DNA from 2 places in the Ruminococcus sp. 1001713B170207_170306_F1 genome. Region 2 is predicted to be linked to the other one. Evidence: a T-box and tRNA genes for the amino acid it is inferred to sense, from the RefSeq annotation. Region 2 holds a T-box; the other holds one or more tRNA genes.

Region 1 (12,226 bases), on a different contig from region 2:
CCGCCGGTACAGTCACCTGCTGCAAAAAGCCCCGGAATGGTGCTCTCCATCTTTTCGTTTACCTTGATGTTACCTTTCTCAGTAAGTGCCGCGCCCATCTGTCTTGCCATCTCTGCACTTCCTGCAGTTCCAAGCGCTACAAAAACGCCGTCTGCCGGGACAAATGTCTCCGTGGAATCCCTTACCGGACTCTCCGGGTTATGGAGCTCTGAAGCTTCCATTTCAGCTTCCTTTCCTTCTGGCAAAAGCTGAAAGTTCTTCTCTCCGTCAGTATCTGATTTTGCATCCGTCTCAGACTCAGAGATCAGACGCAGTCCGGACACCTTCTCGTCTCCCTCTACAGACTGAATTTTCATTGTATTCACCGCAAAAGAAGATTTCCTGGAAAACTCCGGTTCTTTCCCATCTGTGTAAATGGTAACAGAACCAGCCATAGGTGCCAGTTCTTCTGCCTCATGAAGAGCGAAGTCGCTGTTTCCAAGCACTGCAACATCCTTTCCCCTGTAGAAAAATGCGTCGCACACAGCACAGTAGCTGACACCTCTTCCCTCAAGTTCCTTAATCCCCGGAATTGCAGGAGCCTTTCGTTTGCTTCCTGTGGCAAGGATCACGCTGATGGTGTCAAAATCACCTGCTGTTGTCTTTACTGTAAAAGTATCAAACCCGCCAATCCCCAGCACCTGTGCCTCCAGGATCCGCACGCCTAATGCTTTTGCCTGTGCAAGTCCTGTCTCAAATAATTCTTTCCCGGAAACAGGATGTTCCATACCATAATAATTCTCTATTTTTTCTGCTTTTTCCAAAGCACCAATGCCGTTATTGATCACCAGTGGATCCATATTTGCCCGGGCAGCATACAAAGCTGCGGAAATTCCTGCCGGTCCGGCACCGATAATGATTATTTTTTCCATATACTTCAGAATCACCTGCCTTTCTCATGATTCCAATCTTTCCCATATATTGTTATTTTTCTTACAATTTCACGGTTCAGTATCTTCACAGTTATACCCTTCCCGGAATAGTACCTGTTAAATAGTTACCTGACAATATACTTTCCATAAAAGAAATTCAGACTTTTCATTTTTCGTCGGTTCTTTTTTCGTCTATAGCCTTCTCTGCATAAGCCAGTCCCCAGAATATCACAGCTGGCATACACGCCATCAACGGAAACGCATAACGCAGAAGACCGTTTACCGGAGAAGCTATACAGATTGCCACATTCAGCGCCGGGGCAGCCAATACCAGGATTCCTTTCCATCGCTTCCTGTAGATCAGATATCCAAGGAGCAGAATCACGATCCATGTGTAGGTTCCCGCATTGCAGATCTGCGCAAGACCTGGAATCTGACTCCACAGATCGGCATAACGTTTCAACTGATTCCTTGTCTCTGCGGAAAAGATCTGATGATAATCTGACTCTTCAATCAGCGGCTCATTTACTGTATAGAAGCGGTAGGAGCTCTGCGCGGTGCAATTATGAAATGGGTAATAATATCCATAGCTGTTATGAAGTGTGGCTTCTATATACACCCCCGGATGCCTCAGAAACATGCTGAACCAGGCATTAAAGTAGCGTTTCAGCTTCGCCATGGTAATATGTCCGCCGCGATAAGTTGCCTTTACCGGATCAGACAGTTCCGGATTATACAAATCCGCAATCTCATCATACTTCAGCACCCCGTCAATTGCTTTAGCTTCTTCCTTTGTCACATCATCCGGATATTCCTTCAGATATCTGGCTGTCTGCTGCATTGGAATTGAGAAAAATACTCTGGATGGGAAATTACCAATGTATAGTCTCGGTGCCACTTCTTTCTGAAGCCCCATGTAGCCCACTGTCACAAGGATCACCATTCCAACTGCATACAGTCTGCGTTTTTTTCCAAGGAAAAAGAATAACAGGATAAATGCAGGAAGCACCATGTAAAGTCCATTATTTCTGGTAATGCACATGCCAAAGCCAACCAGAAACAGCACTGTCAGCTGCTGTCTTAAAGACTGACCGCTTTTTTTCCGAAGGGTGGGAATGCAGCATTCCACATAGATTACCATGAAAAGGGAAAACAGAGCGCTGAAACTTCCATCCTTAATGATCGTCTGGGAATAAGCTCCAAATACAGGCACAAGACTGAAAAATGCAATGCAGCAGATATTGAACCATCTTGGTGCTCCCCATGATTTCAGTTTATAACAAACAGTGGCATAACATACCGCATAAATCAGTGCCAGCACGCCAACCACCATGAAAATGCCCCAGTTATCACTGATCACATTTCCAATTGTCATCAAGGCTCCCATTATAAGGCTTAATTCCCATGGATGCTTGTTTGTAAATCTCTGATTTCCGGCAAACATATTCAGCTGCCGGAAGCCATCATAGGGAACACTTCCTGGCCAGAAGATCAGGATATAGGGAAGCCATCCTGCCAAAATCAGCAAAAATGCTACCAGAAGGTAGTGTTTTTCCATACATTCCGGAAATTTCTTTATATTCCTGCTGTGCAGAAAAGGATGCTTCTCTCCATATGCATATAAAAGACTGATCACTATATCAAACAGAAAAAAGAATCCTGCCCATGTAAGCAATGCGATCAGAATCTGATTTCTCCCAGCTGTAAAGAAGGACCAGTTTCCCTGCACGGAAAAGGACATTCCGATTAGCATAAAAACAGAAAACATGGCGGCGATCAGATGCGTGATCCATTTACAGCTTCTGCAAAAATTCCTCCAGCATTTCATGTACAATGCAATGATCGCAATGAGAACCACCAGTTTGTCGATTCCGATTCCTGTCATCTCTTTCTTGCATAAAGAAAGAAATGTTTCTCCCGGATTATCTGCCGAACCAGCATACAAGCCCGTCATGGAAAGAGCAAACACTGTTAAAATGGCGGCAATAACCGGCAAAGTATATTTTTTTAATTTTTTTTCCACTAATAAATCCTCCCGATTTTTATCACACTGCCATTCTAACATTACTATATATGAAAAGCAAGGCGTGGTTTTTACAAGGTAAATTTTTGGAATTTACAGATTTTTTGAAATTTTTGTTGCGCCAGAGCAGTTTCTGTGCTATTATATGCGCTGTAAGTTCAGAGAACTTATAAATGCCCAGATAGCTCAGTTGGTAGAGCAGAGGACTGAAAATCCTCGTGTCGCTGGTTCGATTCCGGCTCTGGGCATTTTTTTATTTTTCAGACACGCTCTGGAAAAAGCCGCCCCCGAAGGGGCGGCCTCATTTATTTTGTAAGCATTTTATCTAATGTTTCGTTCAGCATCTCTCTGGATGTCACCTGTATCGCCTGAATTCCTACCTTCTTCGCACCTTCCACATTATCCATGCGGTCATCGAAAAACAGACATTCTTCTGCTTTCAGGCTATATTTCTCCAGAAGAATTTCATAAATCTCCCTGTCTGGCTTCAGGGCGTGAACCTGATAGGAAACAACTCCCCCATCAAGCACATCCAGGAATTTCGCTCCCTTGGTGTGCACATGGAGCAGCTCTTCTGAGTAATTGGAAAGCAGGTAAATCTTATAACCCTTTTCCTTCAGCGCTGCAACCTTGTCCCAGACCTCCGGACGCTTTACAGCCATCTGCTCTCCGTTTCGAAGGAACCAGCCCATCACATCCACATCGTCCGGGTACTTCAGTTCATACTGATGAATGGCTTCCTCAAGGCTCAGCCTTCCTCCGTCAAGTCCCTGTACCCAGATCTCATTGTCAAACATTTCCTCGCCAATTCTCTTCGCCTCAGCTTCAGAAAGGCCGTAGTCCCTGGTCAGCATCTCAAACCAGCGATACTCCACCAGTACATCTCCAACATCAAAAATTAAATTCCGAATCATTAGTCTTCATAACCATTCGGGTTATTGCTCTGCCATCTCCAGGAATCCTCGCACATCTCACGGATGCCATTCTCAGCTGTCCAGCCAAGCTCTTTCGCTGCCTTGGAAGCATCGCAGTAGCAGGTAGCAATATCGCCTGCACGACGTGGTTTGATCGCATATGGGATCTTAACGCCTGTTGCAGCTTCGAAATTCTTCACAATATCAAGAACACTGTAGCCTTTTCCTGTGCCAAGGTTATAGATTGCAAGTCCAGGATTCTCCTCGATCTTTTTAAGCGCTTTTACATGACCTTTGGCAAGATCTACTACATGGATATAATCTCTCACGCCGGTTCCATCCGGAGTGTCATAGTCATTACCGAATACTCCAAGCTCTTTCAGCTTGCCAACAGCAACCTGTGTGATGTATGGCATAAGGTTGTTCGGAATACCATTTGGGTTCTCGCCGATGGTTCCGCTCTTGTGGGCACCGATCGGATTAAAATAACGAAGCAGCATTACGTTCCACTCCGGATCTGCTTTCTGGATGTCTGTAAGAACCTGCTCCAGCATGGATTTGGTCCAGCCATATGGGTTGGTACACTGTCCTTTCGGGCATTCTTCTGTGATCGGGATCTGTGCCGGATCTCCATATACAGTTGCAGAGGAAGAGAAAATAATATTCTTAACACCATGTTTTCTCATTACATCTACAAGAGTCAGGGTTCCTGCAATATTATTCTCATAATATTCCCAAGGCTTTACAACGGACTCTCCAACAGCCTTCAGTCCAGCAAAATGAATACAGGAGTCAATGTCTTCTTTGTCAAAAATCTGGTCAAGGGCTTCCCTGTCCAGGATATCTGCTTTATAAAATTTAACCGGCTTGCCTGTGATCTTGGAAACTCTGTCAAGTGCCTTCTCGCTGGAATTGGACAGATTATCCAGAACTACTACGTCATAACCGGAATTCTGAAGTTCTACAACTGTATGGCTTCCAATGTATCCTGCACCGCCTGTTACTAAAATTGCCATGATATTTTCCTCCTCGTTTACTGCAAAGTTCCCACCACTCATCACAATCAATAAACAAATAACCTTCTGCTGTTTTCTCTTTTCACAGCACTCCACGGAATGTTATCCGCAAACAGCAACTGTGATGGTTTATGTCCATTCTTTGCAATCCTTATTAGTAACCTGGAAGGCATTTTTTATGCCTGCCAAGTTTAGAATACCACTATTTATATTTTTCTACAATAGCTTTCATCTCAGATAATTTCTGTTCCATATCCCACACCAACTTGAACTGGGTTCTTGCACGATCCAGATTCTGATTCTCTCGATGAATGCGGAAGTAATGATCTCCCTCCAGATGGTCTGCCAGGAAACGCATTCCACACTCAAAGGTCATCAGGATTGCACCCATCGGAAGCATTTCCACCTCCAGATCTGTGAGGGCACCGCCGCAGCCTTCCAGAAATCCTTTTACATACACCTCAAACAGATGAAGGTCACAGGACACTTTGGAAATATCCTGCTCATCCTCTGCTGCCGTGCTTGCGCCAAAACGGATGGAATCACCAAAATCATTCAGAGAAAGTCCCGGCATTACCGTATCCAGGTCGATCACACAGATTCCCTTATGGGTAGCATTGTCGATCATGATATTATTCAGCTTTGTGTCATTGTGCGTTACACGAAGAGGCAGCTTACCTGCATCCTGTAAATCCACAAGTGTATGGGCCAGCTGCTCTCTTTCCAGGACAAACTGTATCTCCTTCTGAACATCAGCAGCACGTCCGCATGCATCCTCTTCCACAGCCTTTTTAAAATTGGCAAATCGCTTCACTGTATTATGAAAATCCGGGATTGTCTCATGAAGAGTATCTGCCGGATAATCAGCAAGAAGGCGCTGGAAATTACCAAATGCAAGAGCACTCTGGTAAAAATCCTCGTCATTTTCCACCTGATCAAAGCAGGTTGCATCTTCTATAAACAGATACGCTCTCCAGTATTCTCCCTCTTTATCTACAAAATAAGGAGCTCCAGCACGGTCATTTACGATATTCAGGGTTTCGCGCTCTGCATCCCCGCCATTTTCCAGGATTTTCTTCTTCAGCCAGGAGGTGACACCACTGATATTCTCCATAAGACCAACAGGATCTTTGAAAATCTGCTTGTTCATTTTCTGGAGAATATAGCGCTTCTGTCCGGCTTCTGTGGAAAATACAGCACAGTAAGTCTCATTAATGTGGCCATTTCCGAATATGCCAACCTCTTCAAGTTTACCGCCAAAATCAAAGCTGTTGATTACTTCCATCAGTTCCTGATGGCTTACATCTTTTGTTTTTCCCACTTATTTTTCCTCCCAAAGCTTCTGAGGATAAAGACCGTCATCTTTCAGCTTCTGAATTGCAGCAACTACTACCGGCTTATCTTCTTTATAGGTAACTCCGTACCATTTGTCCATAGATTTCAGAACTTTGACAGTTGCTTTCTTCTCGCCAAGAAGCTCATCTACAACAAATGGAAGGAAATATTCGCATTTCAGAGGATTCTTTTCCACATTTTCTTTCAGGAATAATGGGAATCTGTCCTTCAGTTCTCTCAGAATGCTTGCAGAAAATCCCCACATATTCATAGACACCGTAGCATCCATAGGAAGCTCTGTCCATGTAGCACCATCATCCTCGGTATAAGCAGCACCGCCATCTCTCTTCTCAATATGGGTGCGCTCATTAATATCCTTCAGAAATCCCTCTTCGTCTGTCACACAAACACCACGAGCCACATGTCCATTATCTGTCAATGTGTTCTCAAGCTTGTAGCCTACCATCATGTACTGATAAATGCCGTCTTTATCCTGATTCTCTGTAAGGAAATCATATGCCATCTTAAATGCATGACGTCCATAATAATCATCCGCATTAATAACGGCAAAAGGTCCATCAATCACATCAATACAGCTCATGATCGCATGTCCGGTTCCCCATGGCTTCACACGTCCTTCCGGAACTGTAAAGCCTTCCGGCAGATTATGCAGATCCTGGAATACAAATTCCACCTGGATATGCTTACTCATACGATCTCCGATAGCGGCACGGAAATCAGCCTCATTCTCCTTCTTTATAATAAATACAATTTTTTCAAACCCTGCCTGAATAGCATCATAGATAGAAAAATCAATGATAATGTCCCCGTCCTTATCAATAGGATCGATCTGCTTCAGGCCACCATATCTGCTTCCCATACCTGCTGCCATTACTACCAATACCGGCTTTTTCATGTTATTGCTGCCTCCCATTTTTTATTTGTCAAAGCGGAGATTCCTGATCCGCTTTGTTGCTTATTCATAACGATACCAGGGACAAACAATTGCCCCTGGTTCGATGGTAACAGACAAATCTCTTCTTGTCAATTTCTATCAATTATTTCACAGGAAATACTCCGGTTTTAATATTCCCAGACCGCTCCCCAGCACTTTTCCTGACTTCAGATATTTCTTTGCAGCTCTCTGAAGAGATGTGTTCTCGGAATATACATTCAGGTTCCGCTGTACTTTCCCCCAAATACGCCATTCAGCCTCACGCTCATCCCAATCTGTTTCTACGATCTGAAATTGATTCTGAAACATAATGATATTGCTTTTCTCCGGCAAAATGTCTTTAAGCCCCGGATAGAGCAGCCAGGAATGACACAGATACGGCATCTCTTTCCCCCAGAAAGCCATTCCCTGAATAATGGATTCCCTCACACTCTCCAGTGTGAGCTTTTCGCCCTGTGGAATATGAATACTGATGATTGGATCTCCTTTTTTTACCATTCTTTCTCCTGCTGTAAAATTCCAGCGGGAATCCATGATTTCAAATTGCATTCTTCCAAGCCTGAAGATGGTAAGCTTCATATGGCGGAAAAACCAGTCGTATTCATCAATTCCATACTCTCCATATTCCAGAAAACAGTTTTCACACCAAAAGGTCAGATCGTAAAAAGTGTCCCTGAAAATTTCCCGGCTGATTCCCCGCTTTTCATAAGCATCATAGGTTTCGGCGCCCATGCGGCATAAATAATACAGAAACACAAGCCGATAATCCTTTTCCAAAAGAATTTTTTTATAAAACAAAGCTCTGTCTTTCTCATACAAAAGCTTATTTTCCTGATATTCTTCCTCCCCAATGCGTCCGGATTCCTGAAGCTCATTAAGCAGATGCACAGCCTCCGGCAGCATGTTGATTTCAGCTAAAAATTCATTTATTTTCATTGGCAAATCCTCTGAGATTTACAACCTGTCCCGTTATTCTTGCTTCCTCTGCTGCCAGTGCCATCAGATGACTCTCCACGGAAACAGCAGCGTCTGTTTTACCCTTTCTTCCTTCTCCTACCATACGGACAAAATCATGCATCATACTCATATCACTTCCGTTATGTCCGTTTGCAGGTGTGTGAAGCTCTATTGTCTCCAGATTCCCACTGACAAAATCTCTGATCTCAATAGTACCTGCATCCATATCGCCTTTGATCTCACCTTTTGTTCCCATAAGACGGATCCGTCTAGCACACTGGTCTGTAAAGGCTGTCATAAGGAAGGACGCTGTTACCTGATTTTCAAACTTTATGTCAACGGACTGGTGATCTACTACTGTATTATCACAGTGGAATACACATCTTCCGTAAGGTCCTTTTTTCAAAGCCTCCAATACATGCTCCGGATCTGTCTGATCGGTCACTGCACGTACCAGATATCCATCTAAATTCTCCAGATAAAAGCGTGGTGCATAGAAAGCACATTCATCTCTATGTGGGCATCCATCCAGACAATAAGCAGGAGCTCCTTCCGGTGCATTTTCCTCTGTAAAATAAGACAGTTCACCAAAGGAACTGAGGCTTTCGCATTTACTGTCTGCCAGCCACAACATGATATCCATATCATGACAGCATTTCTGCAGGATCATAGGACTGGATTCCTCTGCATTTCTCCAGTTTCCTCTTACAAAGCTATGTGCCTGATGCCAGTAACCTACCTCTTCCATATGCTGGATAGTCATAAGTCTTCCTATTTTGCCTTCTTCCAGAAGTTCTTTTAATTTGGAAAAGAACGGAGAATACCGAAGTACGTGGCACACGGACAGAATACGGTCGTATTTCTTCGCCATCTCTCCCATTTCAATGATTTCTTTCTTGTCGGGAGACATGGGCTTTTCACAAAGTACATGATATCCCTTTTTCAGAGCCATGATCGTAGGCTCATAATGCATCCTGTCCATGGTGCAGATCATGGCACAATCTGCCAGCTTTTCTTTTCCAAGAAGCTCTTCATAGCTTTCGAAGCGAAGCTCTTCCGGAATATTGTGTCTTTTTGCAAAGCTCTCTCTGCGCTCTTTATCCGGCTCTGCAACTGCCACCACCTGAAATTCATCCGGATGGTCCAGTGCATACTGAGAATAAACATGACCTCCTCTAAGGCCTGCTCCAATTACAATACTCGTTACCTTTTTCATACTCTTTTACTCCTGTCGCAAACGTATTTTTAAAACCGTATCTTTTTCATCTGGCAATGGATAGGTAAATACAGGATCATCTCCGAAGGAAACAAAGGCCACATCCGGATACAGCACCGTATTCCATGCTTCCCCTCTGTTCACCTCACTGCCGTCAGCAAGATATGTAACAGATTCCAGCTTATCCGGGCCGATTCCATACAGCGGAAGTGCTCCAAGCGGTGTCTCATAAACATGAGCATAAATGATGTCACCTTTCTGGGTATATCTTCCCCAATCCGGCTTTTCCAATTTGGAAATTCCGCATCCGTAAATGCTCTCCCCATTTTTTTTCATCCATTTTCCAACTTCTGTGAGAATCTGAACACTCTCCTCCGGAATATTTCCACGGGCATCTGGTCCCACGTTCAGGATCATATTTCCACCCTTGCTGGCACATTCCACCAGCTTTCTTACAAGCATCTGAGGGGTCTTATACTGATGGTCGAAATTGCAATATCCCCAATGATTATTCATAGTGGCACAAAGTTCCCATGGAATGGGTTCTCCCTTGTCATCACATACTCCTTTTGGAGGAATAATCTGCTCCGGACTTGCAAAATCACCGCTGTAAATCAGTGGTTCCTCTGTTGTAATGCTGCCATGGTTATCCCCCGCACCTTCCAGACGGTTGTCAATGATCACATCCGGCTGATACTTTCGAACCATTTTGATCAGCTCTGTGGCTTTCCATTTTTCTCCGGTCATATCGTCATAGGAAAAATCGAACCATAGAAGATCCAGCTTGCCATACCCTGTTACAAGTTCCTTTATCTGGCCATGCATATACGCAAGATATCTGTCAAAATCAATTTTTTCATCTTTATATGCTGGATTGTTTCGCATAGGATGCTGCCTGTCTCCATATTTAGGAAAATCCGGATGATGCCAGTCGATAATGGAAAAATAAAGACCAACCTTTAATCCTTCCTCTCGGCATGCATCTACAAATTCTCTTACCAGGTCTCTGCCTGCTTTTGTGTTTGTTGACTTGTAGTCTGTCAGTTTAGAGTCAAACAGACAAAATCCGTCATGGTGCTTTGCTGTAAGTACCACGTACTTCATGCCTGCTTTTTTTGCCAGACGAACCCATTTCTTCGGATCATAATCCACAGGATCAAACTGATCAAAATACTTACTGTATTCCTCAATTGTCATTTCTTTCTGTGACATCATCCATTCACCGCATGCCGGAATGGAGTATAATCCCCAATGAATAAACATACCGAATCTGTCTTCCATAAACCATTTGGTGCGCTGTCTTATTTCCTCATTCATGTTTCTATTCTCCTGTCTTCTTCATTATATCAGAAAATTTTGTATATTCAGCATTTTTATCAAAAAACTTTCATTTCACCTGTCAACCTTTCACGGCTCCGCCAGACAGTGCCTCAATAAAGAATCTGCTGAAAATACAGTACAGAAGCACAGGCGGAAGAATGATAATCACCATAGCGGAAAAAAGTCCGTTATAATTGGTGTTAAAGGCTGTTGTGAAAGTAGACAAAAGCGCCGGTACTGTCAGCTTTTCCCTTGTGATCAGCACAAGAGAGGCCCAGTAATACTCATTCCAATTATTCAAAAACGCAAGCACAGCTGCTGTCATAATTCCCGGACGTGCAATTGGAAAAATTACTTTCATCCAGGTCTGTACATACCCACATCCATCAATTCTCGCCGCCTCTTCCAGCTCTCTTGGGATATTGTCGTAATAGTTTTTGATCACAAAAAAACTCACTGCAATTCCACTGCAGGAATAAATCAGGATCAGCGCAGATCTTGTATCATATAAATGCAGGCGGTTTACCAGATTATATACCGGATAAGTAAGGGCTGTGGCTGGGATAAACATGGTGGAATACAAAAGTACATTTACCAGTGCTTTTCCTTTGAATTCCATTCGCGCTACCACATATGCAGACATGGAAATCATCACCACACTGATCACCACGGAAACACCTGCGACAAAAAGACTGTTTCCAAAATATCTCATCACATGTAAATCTTTAAATGTGGAAATATAACCATCCAGACAAATGGATTCCGGAAGCTGAAAGCCAGGTCTCGCCATAGGATCTTTTTTCAGGCTGGATAAAACCAGCCAGCCAATGGGAAGCAACGACACGATCAGCGCCCACGCAAGACAAATGTAAGTCACGATCCTGGTTCCCGCCGGCATACTATTTACACCTTTCAGGGTATTTGTTTTTTTCATATTCATCCTCTTTTCCTTCTTATTCTTTCTCTTTCCTGAAAGAAATGCTGTATACAAAATTAATCACCAGAATGATCACCATCCCAGCCAGGATCTGGATCATTGCCACTGCATTGGCACGTCCAAACTGGGTTCTCGGACTGGTAATGGCAAGCTCGCGGATAATGTAACTGATACTGTAGGTTCCTGCAGCTCCTTTTGTCAGGAAATAAACCTCGTTATAAAGAAGGAAGCCGGAGGTTGCAGCAAGAACGGATACTGTTTTTAAAGTTCCTTTGATCATAGGGATTGTAATATACCAGTCCTGTCTCAGACCGCTTGCCCCATCCAGCATAGCTGCTTCTCTTACCTCTTCCGGCACTGCCATAATATTCCCCAAAATCATTAAAGTTGTAGTTCCTGTAAAGAAAATATAGGCACAGGTCATGGCCACAAAAGCCGGTCCTTTCAGAAGTAGGATATTATCCCTGAACTCTTTGTTGAAAAGACGAATGATCGGGTTGATAATTCCATAAGAAGGGTTGTACAACTGTAAAAATACAATGCCCATAGCGGCAGTTGAGATCATATTCGGAATAATATAAACATTTCGTACAAATTTAATACCTTTTACCTTTCTGGACAGGGCCAGCGCGATCAAAGCAG
Region 2 (12,226 bases):
ATCACTTGCATTTGTGCGGAATACAATAATATCGCCACGTTTCGGCGAGGATGCTTTATAAGCAAGCTTGTTTACAAAATACCGGCTTCCAACTGCCAGAGTAGGCTCCATGGAGCTCTCCTGCATCGTCACAGACTGAAACAGCATCATAGAAGTCAGCACTGCAAAGATCAGTGTAACTGTGATCTCGAATACCCAGATCAAAACTTTTTTCAGTTTACTGTCTTCTAATTTCTCTATGGCACCAGAAAAAGATTTTTTCTCCAGTTTTGCAATTTCCGGCATGTTGAACAACTGCTCTTTTTCTCTTTTATTTCTTCTGTCGCTCATATCTACTCCATTCGTGTCATAATTGCATGTCCTGCGTCTGGTTCCAAAACACTTTTTTCATCTCAGGCCAGATACTTTATTATCTTATCACATATCCCGAAAAAGAAAAAGAAAAAATAATCAAAAAAATGCTGCCCAGACAGTCAGCACGGCCATCTGCGCAGCAAAAGTCACTGTTCGTATTCACTTCGTTCACGAAAGCACTTCGCGGAACATCACCAGTGAACAGCAACCAGCAATTTTCGATTGAAATTATTTAACAAGCTCTTTAACCTTAGCAGCTTTACCTACACGGTCTCTTAAGTAGTTCAGTTTCGCACGGCGAACTTTACCACGACGGATAACTTCTACTTCTTTTACGTGTGGGGAATGAAGCGGCCATGTTTTCTCAACGCCAACGCCGTTGGAAGCTTTTCTTACTGTGAAAGTAGCTCTGGTGCTTCCGCCCTGTTTCTTTAATACAGTTCCCTCAAAGATCTGGATACGCTCACGGTTACCCTCTTTGATCAGTGCGTGTACTCTTACGGTATCACCTACGTTAAACTGCGGTACGTCTTTTTTCAGCTGTTCTGCTTCGATGTTTTTAATAATTTCGTTCATTTTATTCTCTCCTTATTCTCTGGATGTTCTTAATACCCATCACGGTAACAGCGGACCATCTTTTTTCACAACATAAGTGATTATACTATAATTATTTTCTGTTTGCAACCATTATTTTTATAAAAAGCCCATAAAACAAGTCACAAATTTTTTTCAAAGACAACCTTCCAAAACCATTACCAACAGATAACCTCGCAGCCATCCTCTGTTACCAGTACGGTTACTTCCCACTGGGCAGAAGGCATACCGTCCTCAGTGCGTACTGTCCAGTCATCTTCCTCATCTGTATATACTTCATCGCTTCCCATATTTACCATAGGCTCAATGGTAAACATCATTCCCGGCTCCATGATCACGCCGCTGTTCTCTTCGGAAGTATAGCTTACCCAGGGATCCTCATGGAATTCCAGGCCAACGCCATGTCCGCCGATTTCTTTTACAATTGTGTAGCCATTTTCAAGTGCATGCATATGAACAGCGTGACCCATATTTCCAATAGGTTCCCATGGTTTTACCTTGGAAATACCGATTTCCACACATTCTTTGGTTACGCGGACCAGTTTTTCTTTCTCAGGACTTACATTTCCAATACAGAACATACGGGATGAGTCAGAAAAATAGCCATTGTAAATTGTAGAAACGTCTACATTTACTATATCACCGTCCTTCAGGATCTCATCCTCAGATGGAATTCCATGGCATACCACCTCATTCACAGAAGTACACACGCTTTTTGGAAACCCTTCATAATTCAACGGTGCCGGGATTCCTCCATGACGCACAGTTTCCTCATGTACCCAATGATTGATTTCTTCTGTTGATACACCAGCTTTAATATGCTCTGCCACATAATCAAGTACTGCAACATTGATTCGACAGCTCTCTTTAATCTTCTCAATCTGCTCTGGAGTCTTGATCAGTTTATGATCCAGAACCGGATATCCTTTCTGACGCAGGATTTCTACTTTCGCATCAAAAGCCTCATGGCATTTTTTATATTTCTTTCCACTGCCGCACCAGCATGGATCATTACGTCCGATTTTTGTTGACATTTCACTCTCTCCTTTTATCTGTGGCTGCTGCGAATGCTACAGCAGTACTTTTTCTTTTGTAAAACATGATATAAACTCACTCTGTTTCTCATTTTATACTTGAAACAGATAAATTGCAACTAATTTTCTATAGAAGACTCTACCTCCTGCAATTCATGTGTTACTGTTCACTCCGTGACCAGTAACGCGCTTCGCGATGCACAGAAATCATGCATTCGCATGATTTCGCGCCGCAATTCTCGGGTTTTCTGTGAACTTTGTTCACAAAAAACACCTCGCGGAACGTTACCAGCGAACAGTAATTGTTCATATTTTTTCAACTGTTTTCATTTTCCCACGCAAACAGTTAAAAAAGTTTCAAACGCAAAAAGAGTATTTCATTTTCTCTGATCTAAGAATTTGAAATACTCTTTTGCTTTTGAAAATTATATGTAACTAATTAGCTGCTGCATCTGCGCCTGCCTCTGTGGCAGTATCTGCTGCACTCTCTTCACTTCCCGCCATGATCTTACTCAGTTCTTCGATCATCTCGTCATCCTTCAGTCTGAATTTGACCTCAACACGACGGGAAGCCTCTTTATCTACATTTCCATCTGCATCCAGAATCGGATTCGCCATGGAATGTCCGTTTACAGTCAGGTAATCCTGCAGATTCAGGCTCTGGTCCTCAGTCAGAAACTCCCCCTGAATATCAAGAAGATACTGCGCCACTGCAAGTGAACGCTGCTGGGAAAGCTCCAGGTTATACGCATAATCACCATCTGTATCTGTATAACCGTCAATAATGATCTCAGCAAGATAATTCTTATAAGTATCCTCCATCAACACCTTACAGTAAATCGGAAGTACGTTTCGGAGTGCTTCCTTACCAGCATCTGTAAGCTCCGACTCATCAACATCAAACAATACACTGGCATCCAGTGTCAATGCACCAGTCTGGGAATCCAGATTTACATTGATATTATTTTTCTGGAATTCTTTTTGAAGTGCTTCCACAACTTCAGCCTTGACACCAATAATATTATCGATCTTTGTCTGCTGCTCACTAAGCTGCGTGGTCTTCTCATCCAGATCCGTCTGCTGCTGATTCAGAAGAGCCTGCTGCTCTTTTAACTTGGCTTCCTGCTCTGCCAGAGTCTGTGCCAGTGCAGTCAGCTTCTCATCTTTGGTCTTAATAGTTCCTTCCTGTTCTTCAATGGTATTCTGCTTGGCAAGAAGATCAGCCGTATACTCTGCCTGCAGAGCCAGCTTCTCATCTCTCTCCTGAATACTCTCGTCGTAGCTCTTCTGAGCCTGGAAAAGCGTCAATGACATGATCAGTATGAAAAGAAGCAGAACGCCAGCCATAACATCGGAATAAGAGCGCCATACATTAAAGCCTCCATCCCCTGATTTTCTTTTTTTGCGCATGTCTATCTCCTCTTATCTGAATAAGCCAAATTTTCCTTTCTGTGCCGCCTTGGAAAGCTCTTTCATGTTCTTGTTGATTTCCTCAAGAAGAGCCTGCTGTCCCTCATTCTGCTGAGCAATCAGATTGCCCAGCTTCTCTACAGAATCATTTCTTCCGCTTGCGATCAGAGATACATCTCTGGTATTCGCTGCAGTCACCTCACTGAGGAGCTTGCGGACCTGTTCCATTGTTTTATAGGAAAGTCTCTGATACTGGGCAAAATCCTCCATCTGGGCCGTAAACTGCTCTGCCATCTTGCTGTTTGCCTGAATCAGATCTGCACTTGCCTGACCTGTAGCCCCTACTCTCTCAATAGAAGAAGCTGCTGTTTCAACATATTTCTGCATTGCCTGGTTGCAGGCAACCCAGAACTTAGCTGCAGATTTCTCGGCATCCTTCAGATAATCCACAATATGCTGATAATCCTGCTGCTGCATCTTCTGGATCTCCTGATTCTCAGAAAGGATACGATTGGCAGTAGACATGTAGCGGGTCTGCATACCTCCCATCTCCCTTACCATATCTGTAATGGCTTTGTCCTGCTTGTCATAGGTCTCAGAAAGCTTCTGGCTCATAGTCTGGTACATGGCAGAAGTATAAGCTGTATTCTCTTTCTGTGCCTTTTTCAGCTGATCCAGTGCCACGTTGAAATCACGGAACTGCATATGGAAAGAATTGTTCATCTGTTTTAAAAATTCGTCCGATATTTCACGAATAGCATCCTCCTGACATCTGGTTACAGAAGAAACCAGCATATCCAGAGAATCATTCATCTTCTGGAAGGTAGGTGTGATAACCTTCTCAAAGCTGTCTGCCATCTGAACGGAAAACTGCTCTGCCATCTGTTTCATGGCGCTTGTCTGCAGCTTCTGGCTTGCAAGCAGCAGATTTCTGGACTCATTCTCCGCTGTAGGCATTACATAAGAATGAAACTTTTCAAGGAATCCCTGAAGCTCCTCTGTCATGGATGAATACTCTCCCTTCATCCCAAAGGTATAAATAATGGAAAAAGAGATACCATAAATAGAGGTAAGGAATGCTACTTTAATACCTTCCACCAGCGCTTCTACAGAAGAAGTCATGGCGCTGTAATCTGTAGGCTGGAAATCGCGAAGACCCCAGACAAGACCAAGGAAAGTACCTAAAATACCAAGACTGGTAAAGATATCCGGAACCATTTCCAGAAGCTTCTTATGAACATGGATATCCAGCTCATCTTCATTAATAAATTCCTCAATATCCCCAAGACCTTCTTTACTATTGTTAATGCTGTCTGTAAAGCTGTCCATCTTCTGATCCAGATATTTATCATCGAAGAGCTCGCCTAAATATGTAAGATTCCTGGGATCTGTCTTCCCAGGAGTCTTGAACATACTGTTCAGCTCCTCTACTGCTCTGTGGAATGCCGTACTCAGATTATTCATACGGAACATTCCACCAAACATTGCGATCAGATACAGGACTGCGATCACCGCCAGAAATACGAAATTGTAGATCGTAGATGATAAGTTCCCCCTGCCGGCAAATAAAGTCAAAGCAGTGGTTCCTGCAAGAACCGCAACAAACAATACAGAATGTGTGATTTTTTTCTTCATTGTCTGCCTCCCCATTTGTATTTTCACAAAATAGATATGCCGTCTGTCGACGGCATCACCATATATGAATGCCAACTACTCTGCGCTTATAGCATCTGCAGAGCTGTTTAAAAAATCATTCCCGCAATCTGAACGCCCCAGGGCTTTCATCGTAATAAATTGGTGCATTTTGTGAATTTTCCATTAATAATGGTACATTTTTTATCATAATATCACAATTTTCTAATAATAACAAGAAAAAACATACCCCTTGCCTAATGAAAAAACGTTTCCTGTTACTGCTCACGACCTTCACAGTAATCATTTCACACCTTTTTCATACAGCCAGGGGTATTATATCATATTTCATATTTTCAGGCGTAAACCTTATCTTCCTCCAGGAATCTGGCCTTACCATCCTTCACTTCTACCAGGTTAATGCTGCAGTTAGGAGGCACACATCCATGCCAGAAATGCTCAGGATCCTTGTACAGGTTCTGGAGAAGAGCCCGCACTGCACATCCATGGGAAGACACCAAAATCGTCTTGTCTGCCAGAGACGGATCTGAGGTTTTTTCAAGCCAGAATTCTCTGGTACGATCCAGGACATCCTGTATATTCTCTCCGTTTTCCGGACGCGGAAATTTCAGAGGATCCTTAAAAAACAGATCAAATTCTTTGCAGTTGGACTCCATAGTATTTCCAGTTCTCATAATGTGCCCTTCCAGAACCCCGAAATTAATTTCCTGAATCCTTTTATCCGGTATCACAGGAATATCACGGCCACCCAGAACCAACCGGGCAGTCTGTCTCGCACGGGTAAGAGGACTTGTAAAACAGATATCAAACTTTACATCCATCAAAGCCTCGCCTGTTCTTCTGGCAAGATCAATTCCCTCCTGAGCAAGAGGAATGTCTGCTGAACCCTGAGCCTTATGAAGGTGGTTCCAGGGCGTCAGACCGTGTCTTACAATATATAAAAGCATCAGCTTCTCAACTCGATTCCAAGTCCTTCCAGACCATTTAAAATTTTCTTCATTGCCGCAGAAATCTCGCTTTCTTCCAGAGTCTTGTCGTGATCACGGAATACAAGCGCATAAGCCATAGACTTGTAGCCACCCTTGATCTGGCTTCCTTCGTAGATATCAAACAGCTGATAACTCTCCAGGATCTTTCCGCCTCTCTGAGCAAGAATGTCCTCGATCTGACCTGCAAGCACCTGCTTCGGAACCAGCATACTGATGTCACGGGTTACCGCCGGATATTTTGCAATTCCGGTAAACTTGCGGTCAAAATTTGCAAATTCAAGAACGCTCTTGATATCGATCATTGCGATATATGCGCGCTCCCCAATTCCATAATTATCTGCAACCAGCGGATGTACCTCTCCAAGGTAACCTACAACGGTTCCCTCGTATACCATATCGGCCTGTCTTCCAGGATGAAGAAATGGTTTTTCGCTTGCCGGATCATACTCCATTTTCTTCTTCATACCGATTTTTTCGAAGAACTCCTCACAAACGCCCTTCATATCAAAGAAATCACCGTTTCCGTACATTCCAAGTGTAAACATGGTTCTTTCATCTGGAAGCTCGGTAAGTGGAAGTGCCTTCGGAAGATATACATTTCCAAGCTCATAAAGACGAACGTCTTTGTTTCTTCTGTTATAGTTAGTTGCCAGAGAAGAAAGCATTCCATTCAGTGTACTGGTACGCATAATGCTGTAGTCCTCACCAAGAGGATTGCTGATGGTGATCACCTGACGAAGTACATTATCTTCTGGAATTCTCAGTTTGTCAAATACCTTCGGGCTCTCAAATGAGTAAGTCATACCTTCTGAGAATCCGCAGTACTCTGCAATATCTCTTGCGATATTTTCAATGCGAAGCTTGAATGGCATTTTTCCTGTAGTAGCCTCACCGGATGGCAAAGTTGTAGGAATCTTGTCATATCCGTAGAAACGTGCAACTTCTTCTGCAACATCTGCCATGCAGTGGATATCCTGGCGGAAAGTCGGTGCTACGATTTCATTTGTCTCCTCATCATAGGTGAGTTCGATCTTTGCAAGATAGCCAAGCATCTCTTCTTTGGAAAGATTTGTTCCAAGAAGACCGTTGATACGATCTGGTTCAAATTTTACACGGGATGGCTCGCTGACCTTATTGCAGATATCAACCATACCGCCAACAACCTCACCGGCACCAAGCTCTTCCATCAGCTGGCAGGCTCTGTCGATTGCAGCCTTTGCATTATTCGGGTCAAGACCTTTCTCAAACTTACCGGAAGCATCTGTACGAAGTCCGATTCTCTTGGAAGAAAGTCTGATGTTTGTTCCATCAAAGCAGGCTGCCTCAAACAGAACTGTGTGTACGTCATCTGTGATCATGGAGTTCTCGCCACCCATAATACCAGCGATTCCAACAGGTTTCTCACCATCGCAGATCATCAGGACGTTCTCGTCCATAATACGTTCCTGTCCATCCAGTGTGACAAATTTCTCATCTTTACTTGCACAGCGTACAACAATTTCATGTTTTGCAATCGTATCGAGATCGTAAGCATGCATTGGCTGTCCAAACTCTTCCATTACATAGTTGGTGATATCTACCAGATTGTTGATCGGGCGGATTCCATTGGAAGCCAGGCAGCGCTGCATCCATTTCGGAGATGGTCCGATCTTAACATTTTTTACAACTCTTGCACAGTAACGTGGGCAAAGCTCCGGTTTCTCTACAGTTACCTTTACGTAATCAGAAGCTTTTTCAGCATTTCCTGTCTCTTTAACTTCCGGAGGGTAAAATTTCTTACCAAAAGTAGCTGCTGCTTCTCTTGCAATTCCAAGAACACCATAACAGTCAACACGGTTGGACGTAATCTCATATTCAAATACAACGTCATCAAGTCCAAGAGCCTTAATAGCGCTCTCACCTACAACTGCATTTTCCGGGAATATATAAATTCCATATTCCGGGGCTTCCGGATACATATCCCGGTTGCTTCCCAGCTCTTCGATGGAGCACATCATGCCGTTGGACGGTACTCCGCGAAGTTTTCCGGCTTTGATCCTGATTCCGCCAGAAGTCATTTTTCCATCATGTCCTCCTGCTACACGACCTCCGTCAAGAACAACCGGAACCTTGTCTCCCTCTTTTACGTTTGGAGCACCCGTAACGATCTGGATCACCTCAGATCCGATATTCACCTGGCAGATGATCAGCTTATCTGCATCCGGATGTTTCTCAATTTTCTCAATCTGTCCGATTACAATCTTTTCAAGGTCAGCATCAAGCCTGGTGAAGCCTTCTACCTTTGTACCTGACAATGTCATTGCATCTGTATATTCCTGTGCGGTTACGTCAAGATCCGGCACATACATTTTCATCCAAGATAATGAAGTATTCATTTATTTAATCCTCTTCTCACTCTAATATTTATATTATGAAAGGTAACTGCTCAGTACTTTCACAGTTACACGCTTCGCGATGCCCAGAAATCAGAACTGCTTCAGGAAACGGATGTCGTTCTCATAAAGCAGACGCATATCATCAATCTCATATTTCAGAAGCGCAATACGCTCAAGACCTACGCCGAATGCAAAACCAGTGTACTCCTCCGGATCAATTCCACACATGCGAAGTACATTGGGATGAACTGTTCCACAGCCAAGGATTTCAATCCAGCCGGATCCTTTACAGAAACGGCAGCCTTTTCCGCCGCATTTGAAGCAGGAAACATCAACCTCTGCACTTGGCTCTGTAAACGGGAAGTGATGTGGTCTGAATTTTGTTTTGGTTTCTGGTCCGAAAAGTTCTTTTGCAAATACTTCAAGAGTTCCTTTCAGGTCTGCGAACGTAATATTTTTATCTATTACAAGGCCCTCAATCTGATGGAAGGATGGAGAATGAGTTGCATCTACTTCATCCGAACGGAATACTCTTCCAGGTGCGATCATACGGATCGGCAGCTTTCCTTTTTCCATAGCACGTGCCTGAACCGGAGATGTCTGGGAACGAAGAAGTATGGAATCATTGATAAAGAAAGTATCCTGCTCGTCTCTTGCCGGATGATTCTCCGGAATATTCAGCTTGGTAAAGTTGTAATCTGCATATTCAACTTCCGGACCTTCTACAACTTCATAGCCCATTCCAATAAAAATGCGCTCAACCTCTTCCAACGCAATGCTGTTGGGATGACGATGACCGATTCTGGATTTCTTTGCAGGTAGGGTAACATCGATTACTTCTGCTTTCATCTTCTCTTCTCTGACTGCTTCTTCCAGTTTCTGTCTGGACTCTTCAAGAAGACCTTCGATCTTAGCTCTGGTCTCGTTTACAAGCTGGCCAATCTTCGGTCTCTCCTCCGGGGAAACGTCCTTCATTCCCTTTAAGATTGCGGTAAGCTCTCCTTTTTTTCCAAGATATGCCACACGCACATCATTTAATTTATCCAGGCCTTCGGATTCTTCAATCCGTACTCTGGCGTTCTCAGCCAGTTCCTGAAGTCTTTCTTTCATATCCATGGTTCATTTCTCCTTTATTTTTATAATCTGCCAGGTGCGGGAGGGAAAGAAAGGGAAGAAAATATCTACATAGCAGATTTTTTCTTTCGTAAAAGCGGATTGTTCCGCGCTCGCGCGCTCCAAGGACTTTACAATGCGAAAAACCCGCTTTGCGTATTTCCTACATTTTCGCGGCAGTCACCAAGTTCTCACCCAAGCGTGGACTTTGACTCTTGCTCGTGAAAATAAAAAAGCTCCGTCCCCAACAAAAGGGACGAAGCATATTCCGCGGTACCACCCTGATTCCTGTATATACAGGCTCTCCCGCCGCTTAACGCGCAGCTTCACGTCGCTTCCTACTGGAAATTTCAGAAACGCGGCTCCGGTGCGAAACTCAGAAACTATCTGAACTTAAGGAAGCTTACAGCCGGTGGCTTCCTCTCTCTGAAAGAAAATAATTTCCTATAAACACCTTCCTGGCTTTTTCTCTTTTATAACTATGCCACATCAGAGTGAATCTGTCAAGAGGTTAATTTATCTGTTGCTCTTCCTTCTTTTTCTCAGCTGAAACTTTCATCTCAGTCTTTTTCTTTCTTCCATTCTCTTTTTCCAGATATTTTGTCTTCTCTTTATTAAGCTCTTTTTCCGCCTCATCACGCTCGCGGCTGAGTATTTCCCTCATGGATGCCTGGGCCATTCTGAACTGTTTTTCAAAGTAAGCGTTGATCTCTGCTCCATACAGCAGCAGATTCATACAGATATACAGCCACAGCATCACCATGATCAACGCAGTCAGGCTTCCATACATATTGCTGAAGCCTGGAAACATGTCAAAATAAATAGAAAAGAAATAGGAAAACAGGGACCACCCTGCTGCAATCAGAAGAGCTCCCGGCACCTGACTTTTAAAAGTAGCTTTACGGTTTGGAAGCATTTTATACAAAATCAGAAAGATCAGAAACAGTCCGGCAAATACAAGCGCCGTCCTGGCTCCAATGATCTTTCCGATAATTCTCCCAAGGAATGGAACGTACTTTCCTGCCATAATCTGAATCTGATTTCCAAGAACCAGAAGCAGAAGACTTGCAATAATTGCAATGCTGAACAGAAATGTATAAACAACTGCATACATTCTGGTAATCAGCCAGTTACGGGTCTCATGGACGTGATAAATGCTATTCAGTCCGTTCGTAAGGGATTGCATGGCTTTTCCTGCTGACCACAATGCCATGATAGCAGAAATCGGAACTACCGCCGTGCTTCTGCCATATACTTCTGATACAATGGTAAGCACAAAATTCTGTATATTGTGAGGCACAAATGCCCGGATGGTTTCGCTGACCATATTGTATGTTAAAGGTGTATATCGAATTATAGTCGTGAGAAACAGAATAAACGGAATAAAAGACATAATCAGGAAATATGCTGCCTGTGCCGCATAAGCTCCCACATGGTCTCCATTTGCTCTGGCCATAAAGCCGAGCAGGAGCTGGAGAACGCTCTGTTTTTCTTTCTTCTTATCCATATGATTGCTCCTGTTACATTTTCGTAATCATTTTTTGTATCATATCACGAAACATGCTTTCTGTCTACTTTTTCCTGGTGTTACTGTTCTTTCCATGACCAGTAACGGTTACGGTTCACTCCGTTCACAGTAACACGCTTCGCGATGCGCAGAAAGGCGAGCCTTCTTGTGGCAAGCACAAGAAGCAGCGTTTGCTGCGCAAACTTAATTCTCGGGTTTTCTATGAACTTTGTTTACAAAAACACCTTGCAAAATGTCACGCTTCCTGCTTTGACAGGTTATTTCCCACCTCTTCCAACGTAATATCCTTAAAAAAATACTCCAGAATTTCCTGCCAGCCATAACCTTCCCTGGCCATTTCATTTGCCCCGTTCTGGCTCATTCCCACACCGTGGCCATACCCTTTTCCCTGAATCTGTACTACCTTACCGGATTTCACGTTCAGTTCAAAATAGGCACTTGGCAGAAGATTACTGCCGTTCACAATACTTCCATCTTTTTCTGTAATCAAACAACCTGCCGGGGAAAGAAATTGCCGTATTTCATATTCGCCTTCCAGCTGTATACTTTTATTTTCCGTCACAATTTCCATTCCCGTAACTGCACCACTGATATTCTTTTTAATAACCTGAAGCCCTATAAATTCCCCGCTGCCTTCCAGATTTCCCGATCGTTTCTCCAAAGTTTCCCAGGGAATTTCCACGCTCCAGCTGCTCCATGGCATATTCTGGTCAAAATCACATTCTACACTTTTCAGATAAGCTGCTGACCTGTCTGCTCCCCATATCTCATCTGTGCTTGTCCTGCCTGCTGATGTAGAAAAATAATAAGCCGTGATCGGTTCTCCATTCTGGCATAGGATCTGACCTTTTGTATCCTGTACTGCTTTATTTGTTCTTTTATCTGCCCCAAAATTGTTGTAAACCTGATAATTCACGCTGTCATCTACATCCGCCCCATATTTTTCCAGACTGTTTTCCTGTATCTGGCAAACTGCATAGGTTCTGGCACATACTGCCTGGGCCATCAATGCCTGTTCTTCATAGGATGCAGGCATTTCACTTGGGACTACAGCTTCCAGATAAGCTTCCAGGGACAATTCATTAATAATCAGCAGCCCCTGCGCTGTCTTTTTAATTTCCAGAGTTCCATAATAAACAGGAGGATTCTGAGCTCTTTCAATAGAGGGAATCGCAA

Evidence for each region. The T-box of region 2 lies ahead of pheS (phenylalanine--tRNA ligase subunit alpha). A T-box ahead of a tRNA ligase gene usually reads a tRNA of that ligase, here a tRNA-Phe.
Region 1: it has a tRNA-Phe gene. The T-box ahead of pheS (phenylalanine--tRNA ligase subunit alpha) is inferred to sense a tRNA for this amino acid. The anticodon was not compared.

Annotation. Positions count from the first base shown of each region.
Region 1 covers NZ_JADPEX010000004.1:21,290-33,515, forward strand. Annotated here, with positions in the region: gene I4V84_RS04090 (FAD-dependent oxidoreductase) at 1-911, opposite strand, end outside; gene I4V84_RS04095 (DUF6020 family protein) at 1,078-2,934, opposite strand; tRNA gene I4V84_RS04100 (tRNA-Phe) at 3,110-3,182, shown strand; gene I4V84_RS04105 (HAD family phosphatase) at 3,240-3,848, opposite strand; gene galE (UDP-glucose 4-epimerase GalE) at 3,848-4,864, opposite strand; gene I4V84_RS04115 (aminoglycoside phosphotransferase family protein) at 5,067-6,149, opposite strand; gene I4V84_RS04120 (sugar phosphate nucleotidyltransferase) at 6,186-7,115, opposite strand; gene I4V84_RS04125 (acyltransferase domain-containing protein) at 7,263-8,090, opposite strand; gene I4V84_RS04130 (Gfo/Idh/MocA family oxidoreductase) at 8,077-9,327, opposite strand; gene I4V84_RS04135 (alpha-L-fucosidase) at 9,334-10,644, opposite strand; gene I4V84_RS04140 (carbohydrate ABC transporter permease) at 10,727-11,581, opposite strand; gene I4V84_RS04145 (sugar ABC transporter permease) at 11,601-12,226, opposite strand, start outside.
Region 2 covers NZ_JADPEX010000005.1:34,664-46,889, reverse strand. Annotated here, with positions in the region: gene lepB (signal peptidase I) at 1-330, opposite strand, end outside; gene rplS (50S ribosomal protein L19) at 583-930, opposite strand; gene I4V84_RS04880 (methionyl aminopeptidase) at 1,107-1,982, opposite strand; gene I4V84_RS04875 (OmpA family protein) at 2,418-3,392, opposite strand; gene I4V84_RS04870 (MotA/TolQ/ExbB proton channel family protein) at 3,405-5,027, opposite strand; gene I4V84_RS04865 (histidine phosphatase family protein) at 5,381-5,992, opposite strand; gene pheT (phenylalanine--tRNA ligase subunit beta) at 5,992-8,409, opposite strand; gene pheS (phenylalanine--tRNA ligase subunit alpha) at 8,500-9,519, opposite strand; T-box leader at 9,772-9,991, opposite strand; gene I4V84_RS04850 (YhjD/YihY/BrkB family envelope integrity protein) at 10,034-11,029, opposite strand; gene I4V84_RS04845 (SpoIID/LytB domain-containing protein) at 11,286-12,226, opposite strand, start outside.